DNA from 2 places in the Streptomyces sp. P3 genome. Region 1 is predicted to be linked to the other one. Evidence: riboswitches for the same ligand, from Rfam matches in the RefSeq annotation. Region 1 holds a riboswitch; the other holds the start of a gene.

What was found. Region 1 has a riboswitch for S-adenosylmethionine ahead of thrC (threonine synthase). Riboswitches for the same ligand answer to the same signal wherever they lie in the genome.
Region 2: another riboswitch for S-adenosylmethionine. It lies ahead of C6376_RS18360 (aminotransferase class V-fold PLP-dependent enzyme); the one in region 1 lies ahead of thrC (threonine synthase).

The regions. Positions count from the first base shown of each region.
Region 1 is NZ_CP028369.1:2,574,673-2,584,808, reverse strand. Features, by position in the region: gene groL (chaperonin GroEL) at 1-265, opposite strand, end outside; gene C6376_RS11665 (cold-shock protein) at 644-850, opposite strand; gene C6376_RS11660 (MoaD/ThiS family protein) at 1,302-1,577, opposite strand; gene thrC (threonine synthase) at 1,685-2,983, opposite strand; SAM riboswitch class I at 3,002-3,157, opposite strand; gene C6376_RS11650 (glucosyl-3-phosphoglycerate synthase) at 3,323-4,267, shown strand; gene C6376_RS11645 (trehalose-6-phosphate synthase) at 4,384-5,799, shown strand; gene otsB (trehalose-phosphatase) at 5,881-6,747, opposite strand; gene C6376_RS11635 (DUF3263 domain-containing protein) at 6,777-7,034, opposite strand; gene C6376_RS11630 (extracellular solute-binding protein) at 7,106-8,302, opposite strand; gene C6376_RS11625 (ROK family protein) at 8,558-9,517, shown strand; gene nagA (N-acetylglucosamine-6-phosphate deacetylase) at 9,517-10,136, shown strand, end outside.
Region 2 is NZ_CP028369.1:4,088,618-4,098,753, forward strand. Features, by position in the region: gene C6376_RS18325 (Ig-like domain-containing protein) at 1-1,072, shown strand, start outside; gene C6376_RS18330 (response regulator) at 1,124-1,528, opposite strand; gene C6376_RS18335 (heme-copper oxidase subunit III) at 1,707-2,327, shown strand; gene C6376_RS18340 (c-type cytochrome) at 2,390-3,202, shown strand; gene C6376_RS18345 (ubiquinol-cytochrome c reductase iron-sulfur subunit) at 3,199-4,257, shown strand; gene C6376_RS18350 (cytochrome bc complex cytochrome b subunit) at 4,254-5,900, shown strand; gene trpD (anthranilate phosphoribosyltransferase) at 6,048-7,112, shown strand; SAM riboswitch class IV at 7,188-7,304, shown strand; gene C6376_RS18360 (aminotransferase class V-fold PLP-dependent enzyme) at 7,485-8,849, shown strand; gene C6376_RS18365 (Lrp/AsnC family transcriptional regulator) at 9,075-9,356, opposite strand; gene C6376_RS18370 (rhomboid family intramembrane serine protease) at 9,353-10,136, opposite strand, start outside.

The sequences.
Region 1 (10,136 bases):
TCGTGCCGTCACCGGCGACGTCGTCCGTCTTCTTCGCGACTTCCTTGACCAGCTCGGCGCCGATCTTCTCGTACGGGTCCTCGAGCTCGATCTCCTTGGCGATGGAGACACCATCGTTGGTGATCGTGGGGGCGCCCCACTTCTTCTCGAGGACGACGTTGCGGCCCTTGGGGCCGAGCGTCACCTTGACGGCGTCCGCGAGCTGGTTCATGCCGCGCTCGAGGCCGCGCCGCGCCTCCTCGTCGAACGCGATGATCTTGGCCATGTGAAGTGGTCCCTCCAGGACTGGGGGTGATTCCTTCGGACCGCGCCCGCGCCCGCGACGGACGGCTCGCCGGCCGTGTGGTTCCTTGCCCCACCTGGCCTGCGGGCCTCACCGACCCGGTCCTTCGTTGTCACTCTCACCTTCAGAGTGCTAACGCCAATGATTAGCACTCGCCCCTGCCGAGTGCAAGCGCCTCGGGACGATCCGCAGGTGAACAGGGGGCGTCCGGGCCCGCCGCGCGCCCGTCGGCCGGGGGTCGGGGAGGTCGCCACCCGGGGTCGCGCCCCGCACCGGGGCATGCCGAAGGGCTCGTGCCCCGGGAGGCGCGAGCCCTTCGAAGATGAAACAGAAGAACGACGCTGTCAGTCGGCGCGTGCTTCAGCCGGTCGCGAGCCGGACCATGTCCGCCTGCGGCCCTTTCTGGCCCTGCGAGATCTCGAAATCGACCCGCTGACCCTCTTCCAGGGTGCGGTAGCCGTCCATCTGAATCGCGCTGTAGTGGACGAATACATCCGCACCACCGTCGACCGCGATGAAGCCGTACCCCTTCTCCGCGTTGAACCACTTGACGGTGCCCTGAGCCATGCCTAACTCCCCTATTACTGGCCCTTGCACAGATCCACACTTCGTGGATCCGGGTCAGACCTCACCCCCCAGTTGGTTGGGGGCGTGCGCCGGAACGCGTCGACCGCGGCTGAATGTATCTGCCCAACTGCCGTCTGCAACAGGTCAGTCGGACGAGAATTCTGGACGTGCGAGATCCGGAATGTGGCGCAAATTCGCCAGAATGCAGGGCAAGTCGGGCCCTGCAAAAGCCACAAATGCCGCAAATGCAGCACACACTTTGGCTGCTTCTTGTCGGGCACGGGCGGAAATAAAAGGCTCCGGAACCGGTGATCAGGACCGGGTTCCCCAACTGTACCGCGCTCAACCACACTGAATTGCCCCCTCCGCTTCTATCGCGGAGAGAGCAATTGCATGAACTCTCGGTAATCGCTGTTACCGACGGTTACTACCGGCGGGTACTGAACATCGGTCAGCCACCTGCGACGGCCGGAATGATCGAGATGCCGGCACCGGCCGGAGTCGCCGTTTCGAGACCCTGCTCGAAACGGACGTCGTCGTCGTTGACGTACACGTTGACGAACCGGCGCAGCTTGCCCTGGTCGTCCAGGACGCGCGCGGCGATGCCGGTGTGGTTCTTCTCCAGGTCGGAGATGACCTCGCCGAGGGTCGCGCCCTCGGCCGGGACCTCGGCCCGGCCGCCGGTGTAGGTGCGCAGGATGGTCGGGATGCGAACGGTGACGCTCATGGTGTGTGATCTCCGGTCAGGTAGTCGGCCTCAGGGGCGCGGGAAACTGCGCGACCAGCCCCAACCGGCCCGCAGCGCGCGTACGGTCTCCTAGCGGAGCGCCCCGCTCATGATGCGAGGCCAGCCTCTCGGAAAGAGTCCAGGTTCGGGCGGATGGTCGCGGTGAGTCCGGTGCCGGCCACCGCGTCCAGGGTCTTCAGGCCGTCGCCGGTGTTCAGGACGACGGTGGTCTTCGTCGGGTCGAGCAGACCGTTGTCGATCAACTTCTTCGTCACGCCCACGGTCACGCCGCCGGCCGTCTCCGCGAAGATGCCCTCGGTGCGCCCCAGCAGCTTGATCGCGTCGACGACCTGCTCGTCGTTCACGTCCTCCACCGCGCCGCCGGTCCGCCGCGCGATGTCGAGGACGTACGGACCGTCCGCCGGGTTGCCGATGGCCAGCGACTTGGCGATGGTGTTCGGCTTCTGGGGCCGGACCACGTCGTGTCCCGCCTTGTAGGCGACGGACACCGGGGAGCAGCCCTCCGCCTGCGCGCCGAAGATCTTGTACGGCCTGTCCTCGACCAGCCCGAGCTTGATCAGCTCCTGCAGACCCTTGTCGATCTTCGTGAGCTGGGAGCCGGACGCGATGGGCACCACCAGCTGGTCGGGCAGCCGCCAGCCGAGCTGCTCGCAGATCTCGTACGCCAGCGTCTTCGAACCCTCGGCGTAGTAGGGCCGCAGGTTGACGTTGACGAAGCCCCAGCCCTCGCCCGCCGGGTCGCCGATGAGCTCGGAGCAGAAGCGGTTGACGTCGTCGTAGTTGCCCTCGATGCCGACGAGCTCGCCGCCGTAGATCGCGGCCATGACGACCTTGCCCTGCTCCAGGTCGTGCGGGATGAACACGCACGAGCGGAAGCCGGCGCGGGCCGCGGCGGCGCCCACGGCGCCGGCCAGGTTGCCGGTGGAGGAGCAGGAGAGCGTGGTGAAGCCGAACGCGCGGGCGGCCTCGATGGCCTGGGCGACGACCCGGTCCTTGAAGGAGTGGGTCGGGTTGCCGGAGTCGTCCTTGACGAAGAGCTTCCCGGCGTCGACGCCCAGCTCGCGGGCGAGGTTGTCGGCCTGTACGAGCTTGGTCCAGCCGGGGTTGATGTTCGGCTTGTCGGCCACGTCCGCCGGGACGGGCAGCAGCGGCGCGTAGCGCCAGATGTTCGCGGGTCCCGCCTCGATGCGCTTGCGCAGCTCCTCCGTGTCGTAGGAGGAGAAGTCGTACGCGATCTCGAGCGGGCCGAAACACTCCTCGCACGCGAAGACCGGACCGAGGGGGACGCGGTGGCCGCACTCGCGGCAGCTCAACGCGGTGGCCGGACCGAGGTCGACAGCGGAGGTCGTAGAGTCCGTGGTGCTTGCAACAGTCTGCGCAGCCATGTGAGGCGAGGCCCTTTCTCCTCATCTTCCTCACGACGCACTTCGCCGTGAGACGGATTTGGCACCTTCCCGAGCCGGGAGCCTCGCTGAACGATCAACACTGATCTACGAGAACCGACTGGAGGGTTGCCGGGGCTTCATCGGGCCGTGTCCCTCTGCCCCTCTGGATGAGCGGTATTCGGTTGTTGATCTGTGGGCGCCGATGACCCTGACATGCGATGGTCACCCGCGTTGTCCAAGACTGTAACCGAAGGCCAGGACAGTTGAGATAGTCGTCCGAACCGCGAGATGGATCACACAGGACCGTACTCGCCGAGAGAACGCAGAGGAGCCGCCGACGTGCTGGAAGAAGTGGAGCGCTGGCTGAGCACCCGTTCCTGGTCCCTGACGGACCGCCCACTGCACCGGATTCTCGCCGCGAAACAGCGCACGGGCCAGTCGGTGAGCGTCGTGCTGCCCGCGCTCGACGAGGAGGAGACGGTCGGCGAGATCGTCGCCGTGATCCGTCACGACCTCATGCAGCAGGTCCCGCTCGTCGACGAGATCGTCGTCGTCGACTCCGGATCGACCGACCGCACCTCCGAGGTCGCCGCGGCGGCGGGCGCGCGCGTCGTCCACCGCGACGAGATACTCCCCCGCATCCCGGCCGTGCCCGGCAAGGGCGAGGTGCTGTGGCGCTCGCTGCTGGTCACCCGCGGGGACGTGGTCTGCTTCGTCGACGCCGACCTGCGCGAGTTCTCCTCGGACTTCGTCTCGGGGATCGTCGGCCCGCTGCTCACCGATCCGGACGTGGACCTGGTCAAGGCCATGTACGACCGCCCGCTGGGCGGCGCGGCCGGTCAGGGCGGGCGGGTCACCGAGCTGATGGCCCGCCCCCTGCTCAACATGCACTGGCCGCAGCTCGCCGGGTTCGTGCAGCCGCTCGGCGGCGAGTACGCGGCCCGCCGGAGCCTGCTGGAGCAGCTGCCCTTCCCGGTGGGCTACGGCGTGGAGCTGGGCATGCTGGTCGACGCCCTGCACCTGGTGGGCCTCGGTGCCCTCGCCCAGGTCGACGTCGGCGTGCGCAAGCACCGCCACCAGGACGGCCAGGCCCTGGGCCGGATGGCGGCGGCGATCTACCGCACCGCCCAGCTGCGGCTGGCCCGCGGCCATCTCGTCCGCCCCGCCCTCACCCAGTTCGAGCGCGGCCCCGACGGCTTCGAGCCGCACACCCACTCCGTGGACACGGAGGAGCGACCGCCGATGACGGACATCGCGGAGTACGCGCGCCGCAGGGTGGCCTGACCGCGTACCCGGCCGCCGCGACAGGGCGCCGGCGGCGGCGACACGGCCGGACACGGCCCCGCCGCCCGGCGCGGCCGCACGTTTGAGTGTTTACAGAGCGGGCTAGGTTGAGGCTTATGGCTTCCACGCACGACACGTCTGCCGCCCGGGGTGCCGAGGTACTGGTCGCGTCCAACCGCGGTCCGGTCTCCTACGAGGTGCGCGAGGACGGCTCGCTGCACACGAAACGCGGCGGCGGCGGACTGGTCTCCGGTCTGTCGGCCATCGGCCCCGACGCGGGTGCGCTCTGGGTGTGCTCGGCCCTCTCCGACGGCGACCGCGAGGCGGTCCGGCGCGGGGTCGGCGAGGAGGGCGTGCGTATGCTGCCCGTCCCGGCCGACGTGCACGCCGACGCGTACAACGGCATCGCCAACTCGGTGCTGTGGTTCGTCCACCACCTGCTGTACCAGACCCCGCTGGAGCCGGTCTTCGACGCGGAGTTCCGCCGCCAGTGGGCCGCGTACGAAACATACAACCGGGCCTTCGCCGAGGCGCTCGCCGAGGAGGCGGCGGACGGCGCGGCCGTGCTGGTCCAGGACTACCACCTGTGTCTCGTCCCCGGCATGCTCCGCGAGCTGCGCCCCGACCTGCGGATCGGGCACTTCTCCCACACGCCGTGGGCTCCCCCGGACTACTTCGCGCTGCTCCCCCGGGACATCCGCGCACAGCTGCTGCGGGGCATGCTCGGCGCGGACCGGCTGGGCTTCCTCACCCGGCGCTGGGCGGACGCCTTCACCGCGTGCTGCGAGCAGTCCACCGGGGGCCTGGGCGGCACCGAGGTCGGTGTGCACGGGCTCGGCGCGGACGCCGACTTCCTGCGCGAGCGCTCGCACCGGCCGGACGTCGAGGAACGCATGGCGTCCCTCCGTGCGGAGATCGGCGAGGGACGCAAGGCGATCGTCCGCGTCGACCGCACCGAGCTGTCCAAGAACATCGTGCGCGGCCTCCTGGCCTACCGGCAGCTGCTCGACGACCACCCGGAGTGGCGCGAACGGGTCGTCCACGTGGCCTTCGCCTACCCCTCCCGCCAGGACCTCACCGTCTACCGGGACTACATGGCCGAGGTGCGGCGCCTGACGGACGAGATCAACACCGGCTACGGCACGCCCGGCTGGACCCCGGTGCTGCTGAACCTCGAGGACGACTTCGCCCGCTCCCTCGCCGCCTACCGCCTCGCGGACGTCGCGCTGGTCAACCCGATCCGCGACGGCATGAACCTGGTCGCCAAGGAGGTCCCGGTCGTCTCCGACGAGGGCTGCGCGCTGGTGCTGTCCCGGGAGGCGGGCGCGTACTGGGAGCTGCGCGAGGACGCGATCACGGTGAACCCGTACGACGTCCTGGAGACCGCCCGCGCCCTGCACGAGGCGCTGTCCATGCCGCCGGGCGAGCGGGCCGAGCGCACGAAGCGGCTGTCCGCCGCGGCGACCGCGCTGCCCCCGGCCCGCTGGTTCCTGGACCAGCTGAACGCCCTGCGCGCGACGCAGCCGGGCTGAGCGGCCGACTGCGGGCCGGGGCGGGCCGCCGACGGCATGCCCCGGCCCGTACGCGGGCTCGCCCGCCCGGCCGTACGCGGCTCAGCCGAGCCGTGCCGCCAGCTGCCGCAGCAGCCGTACGACCCCGGCGGGCCCGTCGACGACCAGGTCCGCGCGCTCGGCCAGTTCGCCGACCTCCGCGCTGCCACTGCACACCAGCAGTCCGGGGACGCCGTCGGCGCGCAGTTTCTCGACGGCCGCGAAGGCGGGGAGGTCGCCGAGGTCGTCGCCGGCGTAGAGCACCGAGCGGGCGCCCGTCTCGCGGACGTGGTCCAGCAGGGCCACGCCCTTGTCCATGCCCGGCGGCCGCAGCTCCAGGACCATGCGGCCGGGCTCGACGATCAGACCGTGCCGGGTCGCGAGAGCGGTGAGGGGTCCGCGCAGGGCGTCGAAGGCGGCCCGGGGGTCGTCGGCGCGGCGGGTGTGCACGGCGACGGCCCGGCCGCCCTTCTCCTCGATCCAGACGCCGGGCCGGTCCCCGGCGGCCGCGAGGACCTGCGGAAGCCCGGCACGGACGGCGGCCACGCCGGGGTGCGGTTCGGGGGCGCTGAGGGCGCCGGTTCGGGCGTCCCAGCGCTCGGCGCCGTAGTGGCCGAGCACGGTGAGCCGGCCCAGCCCCTCGACCCCGGCGAATCCGCCGTGCCGTACGGCGACCTCGGCGGGCCGCCCGGTGACGACGGCCACGCCGGCCACCTTCGGGGCGAGCTCGGCGAGCGCGGGGACGGCGTCGGGGTGCGCCCGGGCGTCCTGCGGGTTCTCGACGATCGGGGCGAGGGTGCCGTCGAAGTCGAGGGCGACGAGGGCGGCCGACGGGCGGCCGACGATCGCGTCGAGCGCCGCGCGGCCCGCCGGGGTGACCGGAACGGGAAGGGGGCCGGGTGCCGTGGAGTGCGTCTCTGGGGTGCCCATACAGGGACGATAACCAGCGAGCGCCGCCGCTAACGTTCCGTCCGTCTCGCTTCTCGTACTCTGCGCAGCCGGTTCACCGTGACCGGGTCGTGGGCCAGCGCGCGGGGGTCGTCGAGGAGGGCGTTGAGGAGCTGGTAGTAGCGCACGGGCGCCAGGTCCAGTTCCTCGCGTATCGCGCGTTCTTTCGCGCCGGGGCCGGGGAACCCGCGCCGTTCGAGGGCGAGGATGCCGCGCTCCCGCACGCCCAGCCCGTCCTCTTCCGCCCGCCGTTCCCGGCCCGCCTCCATGCCCACCCCGCTGCCCGCCTCCGTGCCCGACTCCATGACCCGCACGGTAACGCCCGCCGCTGACATCCGGCTCATTCGCCGGCGGCGCTCTCCAGCGTCGTCGCGGTCGTCTGCAGGCCGCCGAGCACGTCGGCGGGGCTGCCGTTCGCGGTCACGGCCTGGCCGATCCGCTTCTTGATCTGCGCGCTGACCCTGGCCCACGAGGTCCGCCCGACGGGGTAGCTCTCCGACAGCGGCAGCTCCGCGAGGAACGGCTTGAGGTCGGCGTCCTCCTTGGCCGCGCCCATGACCAGGGACGCGGAGGTGGTGACCGGCAGCAGGTCGTACTCGTGGGAGAAGTCCAGCACGTTCTCCTTGCTGTAGACGAAGTCGAGGAAGTCGCCGATCTCGTCGCCGTGCCCGCCCCGCTTGAAGGCGGTCATCCAGTCCGCGACGCCCAGGGAGGTCTTGCTGGGGCCGTCGAGGCCGGGCATCGGCACCATGCCGAACTCGACGCCCTTGGCCGCGGCCGTCTTCATCAGCGAGGGATGCCCGTTGAGCATGCCCACGTCGCCGGCGGCGAAGGCCGCGAACGCCGTGGCCCGGTTCAGCCTGCCCGGCGCGACCGGCCCGGTCAGGCCCTTGCCGACCAGGTCGGTCTTCAGCCAGTCGAGGGTCTCGACGTTCTCGGCGGAGTCGAAGCTGTAGCTGCTGACCGTCTGGGTGTAGCCGCCCCGCCCGCTGAGCAGCCACTGCAGGGTCTCGGCCTGCGCCTCCTCGGGGCCGAGGGGCAGCGCGTAGGGGTACTTCACGCCGTCCTTCTTGAGCGCCCGCGCGTCCTTCGCGAGCTCGGCCCAGGTGGTGGGCGCGCTGATGCCGGCCTCGGCGAAGAGGGTCTTGTTGTAGAACAGCAACCGGGTGGAGGAGGCGAACGGCATGCCGTACTGCACGCCGCGCACCTGGCCCGCCCGCGCGAGCTGGGGCGCGAAGTCCGCCTCGACGGGGATGGAGAGCACGTCGCCCGCCTTGTACAGCAGGTCGTCCGCCGCGTAGTCGGCGTAGGCGCCGATCTGGGCCATGTCGGGGGCGTCGCCCGCGTCGACCATGGCCTTGACCTTCGCGTCGACGTCGTTCCAGGAGTACACGCTGACGTCGACGGTGACGCCCGGGTGGTCCTTCTCGTACGCGGCGACGAGCCCGTCCCAGTACTTCTTCGAGCTGTTGGCGCTGCTGTCGCCGTAGTCGGCGGCGACGAGTCTGAGAGTGACGTCGCCGGAACCCGAGGCCAGTCCTCAGCCGGTGAGGACCGCGGCCAGGCCGAGGGCGGTCACCCCCGCCACGGTCGCCGTGATCGTTGCTGACTTCCGTGCCCGCCGCTGCACCGCACTGCTCCCAACTGATTGCTCATACCAATGGACCGATATTCGGATCAAGGTCTACACCACCCATGCGGACCGGACCTCTCCGGCCCCGGGTCCGGCACGCTACCCCCACAACCAGAAGTGGACTAGACCTCTCGCGGGTACTCGGTCCACACTGTCCCCGTGAGACATGTCATCGCCCTCGATGTGGGCGGCACCGGGATGAAGGCCGCCCTGATCGGCGCTGGGGGTCCCCCCTCCGGGGGAGGCACACTGCTGCACCGGGCCCTGCGGACCACCGGCCGCGAGCGCGGACCCGACGCCGTGGTCGCCGGCATCCTGGAGTTCGCCGCCGACCTGCGCGAGCACGGCGCCCGGGAGTACGGCGAGCCCGCCGCCGCGGCCGGCGTCGCCGTGCCCGGCATCGTCGACGAGACCGGCGGCGTCGCCGTCTACTCGGCCAACCTGGGCTGGCGGGACGTCCCGCTGCGCGCCCTGCTCGCCGAACGCCTCGGCGTCCCGGTCGCCCTCGGCCACGACGTGCGCGCCGGCGGTCTCGCCGAGGGCCGGATCGGCGCCGGCCGGGGCGCCGACCGCTTCCTGTTCGTGGCGCTGGGCACCGGCATCGCGGGCGCGATCGGCGTCGACGGCCGCGTCGAAGCGGGCGCGCACGGTTTCGCGGGCGAGATCGGCCACATCGTCGTCCGGCCCGGCGGCGCCCCCTGTCCGTGCGGGCAGCGCGGCTGCCTGGAACGGTTCGCGTCCGCGGCGGCGGTCGGCGAGGCGTGGGCGGCGGCCGTCGGGGACCCCGCGGCGGACGCCGCGGACTGCGCGAAGGCCTTCGCGTCCGGCGACCTGGAAGCCGTCCGCGTCTGGCAGGGCGCCGTGGACGCCCTGGCCGACGGCCTGGTCACCGCCCTCACCCTGCTGGACCCGCGCACCCTCGTCATCGGTGGCGGCCTGGCCGAGGCGGGGGAAGCCTTGTTCACACCGCTGCGGGACGCCGTCCGGCGGCGGGTGACCTTCCAGAAGCTGCCGGACATCGTCCCGGCGGCCCTGGGCGACAGCGCCGGATGCCTCGGCGCCGGCCTGTTGGCCCGGGATCTCCTCGACACGACCGACGGCATGGAGGTAACACCCTGATGGCCACCCCCCTAGGGGCGCGGGGAACTGCGCAGTCGACCACATCCCACTCGCAGGTACTGACCGGCGCCAAGGTGGTGCTGCCGACGGGTACGGTCCCCGACGGCCGCATCACCGTCATCGGCACGAAGATCGCGGCCGAAGCCCCGCACGGAACTCCGCGGGGCGCCGCCGACATGATCGACGTGCTCGACGTGTCCGGCCACTGGCTGGTGCCCGGCTTCGTCGACCTGCACAACCACGGCGGCGGCGGCGCCTCCTTCTGCGGCTCGGCCGAGGACGTTCTGAAAGCCGTCCGCACCCACCGTGCGCACGGCACCACCACACTCGTCGCCTCCACCGTCACCGACGACATGGACGTCCTGGTCCGCCAGGCCGGCCTGCTGAGCGAACTCGCCGAACAGGGCGACCTCGCCGGCATCCACTTCGAAGGCCCGTTCATCTCGCCCTGCCGCAAGGGCGCGCACTCCGAGGCGCTGCTGCGCCACCCCGACCCGGCGGAGGTGCGCAAGCTGGTGGACGCGGCGCGCGGCCACGCCAGAATGGTCACCCTGGCGACCGAACTGCCGGGCGGCCTGGACTCCGTACGGCTGCTGGCCGAGCACGGCGTGATCGCGGC
Region 2 (10,136 bases), 1.5 Mb from region 1:
CAAGCCCCTCGAGGTGACCGCCGACGGCGACCGCATCACGGACGTCACCGCCGTGGACTCCACGGGCCGCTATGTCGCGGGCCGGCTCTCCGCCGACGGCGACCGCTGGCGCAGCACCGCACCCCTGGCCGCCGGCGCCCACTACACGGTCCGGGTGAGCACCGAGGACGACGACGGGGCGCCGGGCCGCCGGGTCCTGTCCTTCGACACCGGCAGGCCCACCGTCAAGAAGCGCCTGGGGGTGGAGTTCGGCCCCCAGGCGGGCGAGTACGGCGTCGGCCAGCCCGTCGTCGCCAAACTCGACCAGCCGGTCAAGGACCCCGCCCAGCGGGCCGTCGTCGAACGGGGGCTGAAGGTCGACTCCACGCCCTTCGCGCAGGGCGGCTGGCACTGGGTGGACGACAAGGAGCTCCACTACCGCCCCAAGGAGTACTGGCCCGCCCACGCCACCGTCCGCGCCCACAGCAACCTGGACGGCATCAAGATCGGCGACCGGCTGTGGGGCGGCCCCGTGAAGGAACTCAGACTCACCACCGGCGACCGGGTCATCGCCGTGACGGACGCGGCGACGCACTCCATGACGGTCTCCAGGAACAACCAGGAGATCAAGCGGATCCCCGTCACCACCGGCAAGCCCGGCTTCGACACCCGCAACGGCGTCAAGGTCGTCCTGGCCAAGGAGTACTACGTACGTATGCGCGGGACCACCGTCGGCATCGCCGAGGGCTCCGCGGACTCCTACGACCTGCCCGTCTACTACGCCACCCGGGTCACCTGGAGCGGCGAGTACGTCCACGCCGCACCCTGGTCCGTGGGCTCCCAGGGCTACGCCAACGTCAGCCACGGCTGCACCGGCATGAGCACGGCCAACGCCGAGTGGTTCTTCGACAACATCCGCCAGGGCGACGTCGTCCAGGTCGTCAACAGCAACGGCGACACCATGGAGACGTTCGGCAACGGCTTCGGCGACTGGAACCTGGACTGGGCCAGGTGGACCAAGGGCAGCGCACTGACGGGCGCCAAGCAGAAGACGCAGGCGGAGACCGCACGACTGAGTCCGGCGGCGGTGTGACCCGGCCGGGGCGCGGGGCCGACGACGGACCGCGCCCCCGCCCCCGAGTCGCTACGCGCTCTGCTGAAGCCCCTTCGTCCGCAGCAGGGCCGCCAGCGACCCCGCGAACTCCACGGGCTCCACAGGCAGCGTCACAGCCGCGTCCGCCCGGCTCCAGGTCGCGAGCCACGCGTCCTGGGGCCGCCCGATGAGCAGCAGCACCGGCGGACACCGGAAGATCTCGTCCTTGAGCTGGCGGCACAGCCCCATGCCGCCCATGGGGGCGCTCTCCCCGTCGAGGACGACGACGTCGATGCCGCCCCTCTCGAGCTCCCGCAGCACCGCAGGCGCCGTCGCGCACTCCACGAACTCCACCACAGGGGCGTCCGGCGCGGGCCTGCGCCCGGTCGCGAGCCGCACCTGCTCCCGCGTGTTGGCGTCGTCGCTGTAGACCAGCACCGTGGCGGTCGCCTGCATGCTTCCTCCGTGACATCAGCGTCGTACGGACAGAACCGATGCCGCGGATGCTACTCCCTCACCCACCTCGTCCACACCGCCTGGAACACCACTTCGATGGGCCATCCGGGCAGTACACACGGGGCGATCACGCCGAACGGCACCCCCCGGAGTGAGGGCGGGATAAGGGACCGACATAATGTCGGTCGTGGCGACAGCAACGACAGTAGAAACCGGGCACGCGCACCCGTCGGTCAATCGGCCGAACCTCACCAGCGTCGGAACCATCATCTGGCTGAGCTCCGAGCTGATGTTCTTCGCGGCCCTCTTCGCGATGTACTTCACCCTGCGATCGGTGACGGGTCCCGATCACTGGAAGGAGATGGCCGAGGCCCTGAACCTCCCGTTCTCGGCCACCAACACCACGATCCTGGTGCTCTCCTCGCTCACCTGCCAGCTCGGCGTCTTCGCCGCCGAGCGCGGTGACGTGAAGAAGCTCAGAATGTGGTTCATCGTCACCTTCATCATGGGTGCGATCTTCATCGGCGGTCAGATCTACGAGTACACGGAGCTGGTGAAGAAGGACGGGCTCTCGCTCTCCTCCGACCCGTACGGCTCGGTGTTCTACCTGACCACCGGCTTCCACGGCATGCACGTGACGGGCGGCCTCATCGCCTTCCTGTTCGTCCTCGGGCGCACCTACGCGGCCAAGAGGTTCACCCACGAGCAGGCGACCGCGGCCATCGTCGTGTCCTACTACTGGCACTTCGTCGATGTCGTCTGGATCGGCCTCTTCGCCACGATCTACCTGATCAAGTAGCCGGGCCCGCTCCCGCACCTCCACAAGCATCGACGCAGAAGATCCTGACACCGGGGTAATCCGTGAAAAAGCTCTCCGCACGACGACGCCATCCGCTGGCGGCGCTCGTCGTCCTAGTCCTATCGCTGGCGTGCACAGGGTGGCTGTTCTCCGCGCTCGCGCCCGCGAGCAAGGCGCAGGCAGACGACACCGCCCAGTCCCTCGCCATCGACGAGGGCAAGAAGCTCTATGCCGTCGGCTGCGCCAGCTGCCACGGCACCGGCGGTCAGGGCAGCTCCGACGGTCCGAGCCTGGTCGGCGTGGGCGCCGCGGCCGTCGACTTCCAGGTCGGCACCGGCCGCATGCCGGCGGCGACCTCCCAGGGCCCGCAGGTGGTGAAGAAGAAGAACATCTACTCGCAGGCGGAGATCGACCAGCTCGCCGCGTTCATCGCCTCGCTGGGCTCCGGCCCGACCGTCCCGACCGAGGCCGAGTACGGCCCGGAGGGCGCGGACATCGCCAAGGGCGGCGACCTGTTCCGCACCAACTGCGCGCAGTGCCACAACTTCACCGGAAAGGGCGGCGCCCTGACGAAGGGCAAGTTCGCTCCGACCCTCGAGGACGTGGACCCGAAGCACGTCTACGAGGCCATGCAGACCGGCCCGCAGAACATGCCCTCCTTCCCCGACACCACCCTGTCGGAGCAGAACAAGAAGGACATCATCGCGTACCTGCACGCGGTCAACAGCAGCGACACCGACAACCCCGGTGGTCTGGAGCTGGGCGGCCTCGGGCCGGTCAGCGAGGGTCTGTTCGCCTGGATCTTCGGACTCGGCGCCCTGATCGCGGTCGCCGTCTGGGTCGCCGCTCGGACCGCAAAGGCCAAGAAGTCATGAGTAGCCAAGACATTCCAGAAGAGAACCTGCCCGTAGAGCAGGGCCACGCGCACGGCGCGGTGGACGTCGCGGACGAGCAGAACCCGTTCGCCGACCCCGGTCTGCCGCCCCACGAGCACCGCGTCCAGGACATCGACGAGCGGGCCGCCAAGCGGTCCGAGCGTGCGGTCGCCTTCCTGTTCACGCTGTCGATGCTCGCCACGGTCGGCTTCATCGCCGCGTACGTGGCGATCCCGGCCGACAAGTCGATCTTCGTGTTCCCGATCGGCCACCTCAGCGCGCTGAACTTCGCGCTGGGTCTGACGCTGGGCACGGCGCTGTTCACCATCGGCGCCGGCGCGGTCCACTGGGCCCGCACCCTGATGTCGGACGTCGAGGTCGCCGACGAGCGTCACCCGATCGCCGCGAGCCCCGAGGTCCGCGCCAAGGTCCACGCGGACTTCCGGCAGGGCGCCAAGGAGTCCGCGTTCGGCCGCCGCAAGCTGATCCGCAACACGCTGTTCGGCGCGGTCGCCCTGGTGCCGCTCTCCGGCGTCGTGCTGCTGCGCGACCTCGGCCCGCTGCCCGAGGACAAGCTGCGGCACACGCTGTGGGCCAAGGGCAAGCTGCTCGTCAACATGAACACGAACGAGCCGCTGCGTCCCTCGGACGTGGCCGTCGGTTCTCTCACCTTCGCCAAGCCCGAGGGCCTGGAGGAGCACGACGAGGACTTCCAGAACGAGATCGCCAAGGCGGCCCTGATGATCGTCCGGCTCCAGCCGGAGAACATCAAGGACAAGCGCGAGCTCGAGTGGTCGCACGACGGCATCGTGGCGTACTCGAAGATCTGCACCCACGTCGGTTGCCCGATCTCCCTGTACGAGCAGCAGACGCACCACGTGCTGTGCCCCTGCCACCAGTCCACCTTCGACCTCTCCGACGGCGCCCGAGTGATCTTCGGTCCCGCCGGTCACGCCCTGCCGCAGCTGCGCATCGGCGTGAACGACGAGGGCTACCTCGAGGCGCGCGGCGACTTCGAGGAGCCCGTCGGTCCTGCTTTCTGGGAGCGCGGATGAGCACCACAGAGAACCACGAGAGCAACGAGTCCCGCGCACGCGGGAAGGCTCCGGCCGGCGAGCGGATCGCCGACTGGGCCGACGGCCGGCTGGGGATCTACTCCCTCGCCAAGGCCAACATGCGCAAGATCTTCCCCGACCACTGGTCGTTCATGCTGGGCGAAGTGTGCATGTACAGCTTCATCATCATCATCCTGACGGGTGTGTACCTGACGCTGTTCTTCCACCCGTCGATGAACGAGGTGGAGTACCACGGCAGCTACGTCCCGCTCCAGGGACAGCTGATGTCCGAGGCGTTCAGCTCGACCCTGCACATCTCCTTCGACGTGCGCGGCGGTCTGCTCATCCGGCAGATCCACCACTGGGCGGCGCTGATCTTCCTCGCCGGCATGTTCGTGCACATGATGCGCGTGTTCTTCACGGGTGCGTTCCGCAAGCCGCGTGAGGTCAACTGGCTGTTCGGCTTCCTGCTGTTCGTCCTCGGCATGTTCACCGGTTTCACCGGTTACTCGCTCCCGGACGACCTGCTCTCCGGCACCGGTGTGCGCTTCACCCAGGGCGCCATCCTGTCGATGCCGGTCGTCGGCACGTACATCTCGTTCTTCCTCTTCGGCGGCGAGTTCCCCGGCCACGACTTCGTGGCGCGGTTCTACTCCATCCACATCCTGCTGCTGCCCGGCATCATGCTGGGCCTCATGGTGGGCCACCTGATCCTGGTCTTCTACCACAAGCACACGCAGTTCGCGGGCCCCGGGAAGAGCAACAAGAACGTCGTCGGCATGCCGCTGCTGCCCGTGTACATGGCCAAGGCCGGAGGCTTCTTCTTCCTGGTCTTCGGCGTCATCGCGGTCATCGCGGCCATCGCGCAGATCAACCCGATCTGGGCGATGGGCCCCTACCGTCCGGACCAGGTGTCGACCGGCGCCCAGCCCGACTGGTACATGGGCTTCGCCGAGGGTCTGATCCGCTTCATGCCGGGCTGGGAGATCAACCTCTGGGGTCACACGCTCGTCCTGGGCGTGTTCATCCCGCTGGTCCTGTTCGGCGTCGTCCTCGCGGCGCTGGCGCTCTACCCGTTCATCGAGTCCTGGATCACCGGCGACAAGCGCGAGCACCACATCCTGGACCGCCCGCGCAACGCGCCGACCCGTACGGCACTCGGCGTCGCCTGGGTCACGATGTACATGATCACGCTGGTCGGCGGTGGCAACGACCTGTGGGCCACCCACTTCCACCTGTCGATCAACGCGATCACCTGGTTCGTCCGGATCTTCTTCTTCGTCGGACCGGTCATCGCGTACATCCTCACCAAGCGGATCTGCCTCGGTCTGCAGCGCCGCGACAAGGACAAGGTGCTGCACGGCCGGGAGACCGGCACCATCAAGCGCCTCCCGCACGGTGAGTTCATCGAGATCCACGAGCCGCTCAGCCAGGATCAGCTGCACACGCTCACGGCGCACGAGCAGTACGAGCCGGCCGCGATCGGCGCCACGGTCGACGACAACGGCGTCGAGCGCAAGGTGACGGGCAAGGAGAAGCTCCGCGCCAAGATCAGCGGAGCGTACTTCGGCGAGGACCAGCAGATCCCGAAGCCCACCGTCGAGGAGTACAAGGAGATCACGAGCGGCCACGGCCACCACTGATCGCTGAGGCGTCGCCACGCCGCGGTGAAAGGGCCCCGTCCGGTTGTCGGACGGGGCCCTTTGCCGTGCCCGTCGGCTGGATAGGGTGGGCACACACGTCTTCCACGGCAACCCACGGAAGATCCGTACGACACCCAGGAGCGGCTGATGAGCGCTGTGACCCCCGCTGGAGGCGACACCGCGGCGGGCCGTTCCTGGCCCGAGGTGCTGAACGGTCTGCTGTACGGCCGCGACCAGGGCGCGGACGCCACGTTCTGGGCGCTGGACCGGATCATGCGCGGCGAGGCGACCGACGCGCAGATCGCCGGGTTCGTGGTGGCGCTGCGGGCCAAGGGCGAGACCGTCGAGGAGATCAACGGCCTGGTCCGGGCGATGTACGAGCACGCCAACCTGATCGAGGTGCCGGGACCGACCGTCGACATCGTCGGCACGGGCGGCGACGGCGCGAAGACGGTCAACATCTCCACGATGTCGGCGATCGTCGTGGCCGGCGCGGGCGCCACGGTCGTCAAGCACGGCAACCGGGCCGCGTCCTCCGCGTCCGGTGCCTCGGACGTCCTGGAGAAGCTCGGCGTCAACCTGGAGCTGACCCCGCGCCGGGTGGCCGAGGTCGCGCAGGAGGCCGGGATCACCTTCTGCTTCGCGATCAAGTTCCATCCGGCGCTGCGTCATGTCGGCGCCGCGCGCGGCCAGTTGGGCATCCGCACGGTGTTCAACATCCTCGGCCCGCTGACCAACCCCGCCAAGGTGCGGGCGCAGGCCGTCGGCGTCGCCGATCCGCTCATGGCACCGGTCGTCGCGGGCGTCTTCGCCGAACGCGGCAACTCCTCCCTGGTCTTCCGGGGCGACGACGGCCTCGACGAGCTGACCACGACGGCCACCTCCCGGGTCTGGGTGGTGCGCGACGGCAAGGTCACCGAGGAGACCTTCGACCCGCGCGACGTCGGCCTCGACCTGGTCCCGGTGGAGGCCCTGCGCGGCGGGGACCCCTCGTACAACGCGGAGGTCGCCCGCCGTCTGCTGGAGGGCGAGCGCGGCCCGGTGCGCGACGCCGTGGTGCTGAACTCGGCGGCGGCGCTCGTGGCGCTCGAGCCGGGCGGCGGGACGCTGGCCGAGGAGATCCGGGCCGGCATGGCACGGGCGGCGGAGTCGCTCGACTCCGGGGCGGCCAAGCGGGCCCTGGAGCGCTGGGTGGCCGCCAGCAACGCCTGACGTCCGTGAGACGCGGTCCCGCCATCCGGACACGGGTTGCGGGACCGTGATCGGCTCGCGTAGGTTCCTGTATCAGGTCATGAGTGACAGTCATGAGGCCCCGGCCGACTGTCCGGCAACCCTCCGTCCGTGGCGGGGTGCCCCGGGTGAAGACCAGGCTGTGGGCAACGAGGTCCACGGCAAGCGCGGATCCCTCGCACTCTTTCGAGTGAGAACGCCAGGGGTCCTGGGTCGTTCGAGGGAGTCTCCTGTGAGCAAGCGAATGCGCTAGGGCGTCGAGCCCCGCCTCCGCACACCCTTTCCCACCCTTCCCCGTGCTCGAGCCGCGCCGCTCGCACGGCGGTTCCCCCTTTCCTCTCACGGGAGTTCGCCATGTCCGTCTCCACCGCTGCCGTCGCCCGCCCCGTTTGTGCCCCGCTGGACGTTCTGGGCAGGAATGTCACCGTCCCGCTCGTCACCGGCGGCGAGGTCGCCTACGCGGCCCTCGACTACGCCGCCAGCGCCCCCGCCCTCCAGCGCGTCTGGGACGACGTCGCCGCCTACGCCCCGTACTACGGCAGCGTGCACCGCGGCGCCGGCTACCTCTCCCAGCTCTCCACGGACCTCTTCGAGAACGCCCGCAGGACCGTCGCGGAGTTCCTCGGCTGCCGCCCCGACGACCAGCTGGTCTTCACCCGCTCGACGACGGACTCCCTCAACCTGCTGGCACGCGCCCTGCCCGCCGGCTGCCAGGTCTTCGTCTTCGAGACCGAGCACCACGCGTCCCTGCTGCCGTGGCAGGACGCCCGGGTCACCTGTCTCGACGCCCCGCGCACCCCGGGCCGGGCCGTGCAGACCCTGGAGCGGGCCCTCGCCGCCCGGGACCCGCACGGCCCGGCGCTGGTCTGCGTCACCGGCGCCTCGAACGTCACCGGCGAGCTGTGGCCGGTGCGCGAGCTGGCGGCGGCGGCGCACGCCCACGGCGCCCGGATCGTCCTGGACGCCGCCCAGCTGGCCCCGCACCACCCGGTGTCGGTGCAGGGCCTCGACGTCGACTGGATCGCCTTCTCCGGCCACAAGCTGTACGCCCCCTTCGGCTCCGGCGTGCTGGCCGGCCGCGCGGACTGGCTGGTCGCGGCGGACCCGTACCTCGCTGGCGGCGGCGCCAGCCGCAAGGTCGCCCGGCGCGAGGACGGGGGAGTGGACGTGGAGTGGCACGAGAACGAGGCCCGCCACGAGGCCGGCTCTCCGAACGTGATCGGCGCCTACTCCATCGCGTCCGCCTGCAAGGCCCTCACCGAGGCCGGCTTCGACGCCCTGGTCGCACGCGAGCAGCACCTGATCGCGAGGGTGCGCACCGGGCTCGCGGAGGTCCCGGAGGTCCGGATCCTGTCGCTCTTCGGCGACGACGCCCCGCGCGTCGGCGTGATCTCCTTCGTCGTCGAGGGCTGGAACAGCTCCCACTTCGCCGCGGCCCTGTCCGCCGAGTACGGCATCGGCGTCCGCGACGGCCTCTTCTGCGCCCACCCCCTGGTCCGCACCCTCCTGGGCGGCGCTCCCGAGGCGCAGGGCGAGTGCGGGGCTCCGGAGGCCGCCCCGGGTGAGAAGTCCCTCAACGCCATCCGGGTGAGCTTCGGCGCGGGCACCCCCGACGAGCACGTCGAGCGCTTCGTGACCGCGGTCCGCGAGCTGGTGACCGAGGGGGCGAAGTGGCGGTACCGCACGGAGGACGGCCGCTGCGTCCCGGCAGTGGACTGACCCCCCTGCGGACGACGGCCCCGCGCACCCGGGGCCGCCGCCACTGCCTCAGGGGCGCGGGGAACGGCGCGCCCGGCCTCACCGGAACCGCACTCGTACGGGGCTCGCGGATGCCCCGCACCCGTGCACTGGGGGAGACGGCACCTGCGCGGCCCGGGTCGGGGACGCCCTCTCGGGGGCGCGGGGAGCTGGACAGCTCCCGCCCCGCCCCACCGAGCCCGCCCCCTACGAGTCCAGGCCGATGGCGAACGCGGCCTCGAGGTCGTGCTGCGAGTAGGTGCGGAACGCGACGTGGGTGTCCGTCCCCTCGACCCCGGGGATCTTGCTGATGCTGCCCGGGATGACCTCGGCGAGGTCCTCGTGCTGCTTCACGCGGACCATCGCGATGAGGTCGTAGGTCCCCGTCACGGAGAAGACCTCGCTCACGGACTCCAGCGAGGCGATCCGCTCGGCGATCTCGGGGATCCGGTCCACGCTGGTCTTGATGAGGACGATCGCGGTGATCACGGCTGGTTCTCTCCCTCGGAGGCCGGAGCTGGGGCGGCCTTCACTCTAGCCGCCCGCCCGTCGCCCGCCGCCGCCCTTCCCGGGCGTCCGGTCGGACCCTTCCTGTTCCCGAAACGGGCCCACGCGTAGACGAGCCCGAGGCCAAAGCCCATCAGGTGCGCCAGGTAGGCCACCCCCGGGCCCTGGGACGCCTGTCCCGCCGCCGCCCACTGCAGGGCCGCCCAGAAGGGCAGCACGACCCACGCCGGGAATCGCAGCGGCAGGAAGAACAGGAAGGGAAGAAGACTGGTGACCCGCGCCCGGGGGAACAGGTACAGGAACGCGCCGAGCACCGCGGAGATCCCCCCGGAGGCGCCGACCAGGGACTGCGACGACCCGGCGTTCGCGGCGGCGTAGCCCAGCAGGGCCAGGTAGCCGCAGCCGACGGTGAAGAGTGTGAACTCGACGCGGCCCATCCGGTCCTCGGTCATCGCCCCGAAGACGTAGAGGAAGAGCATGTTGCCCAGCAGGTGCACCCAGCTGCCGTGGACGAAGAGGGCGGTCGCGGGTGTGAGGACGGCCCGGGGCGCGCCCTCGAAGAGCTCGGCGGGCACCACGCCCCAGCGCCGGAAATAGGCCCGTTGCGCGGCCAGCAGCTCGTCACCGGTCCCGTACGCCGGATCGAGGCCCGAGGCGGGGCCGATCAGGAAGATCAGGCAGCACAGGACGATCAGTCCGTAGGTCACCGGCGCCGCGGGGGCCCGGATCGCTCTGCCGGGCGTCCGGTTCCCGTTCCAGTTG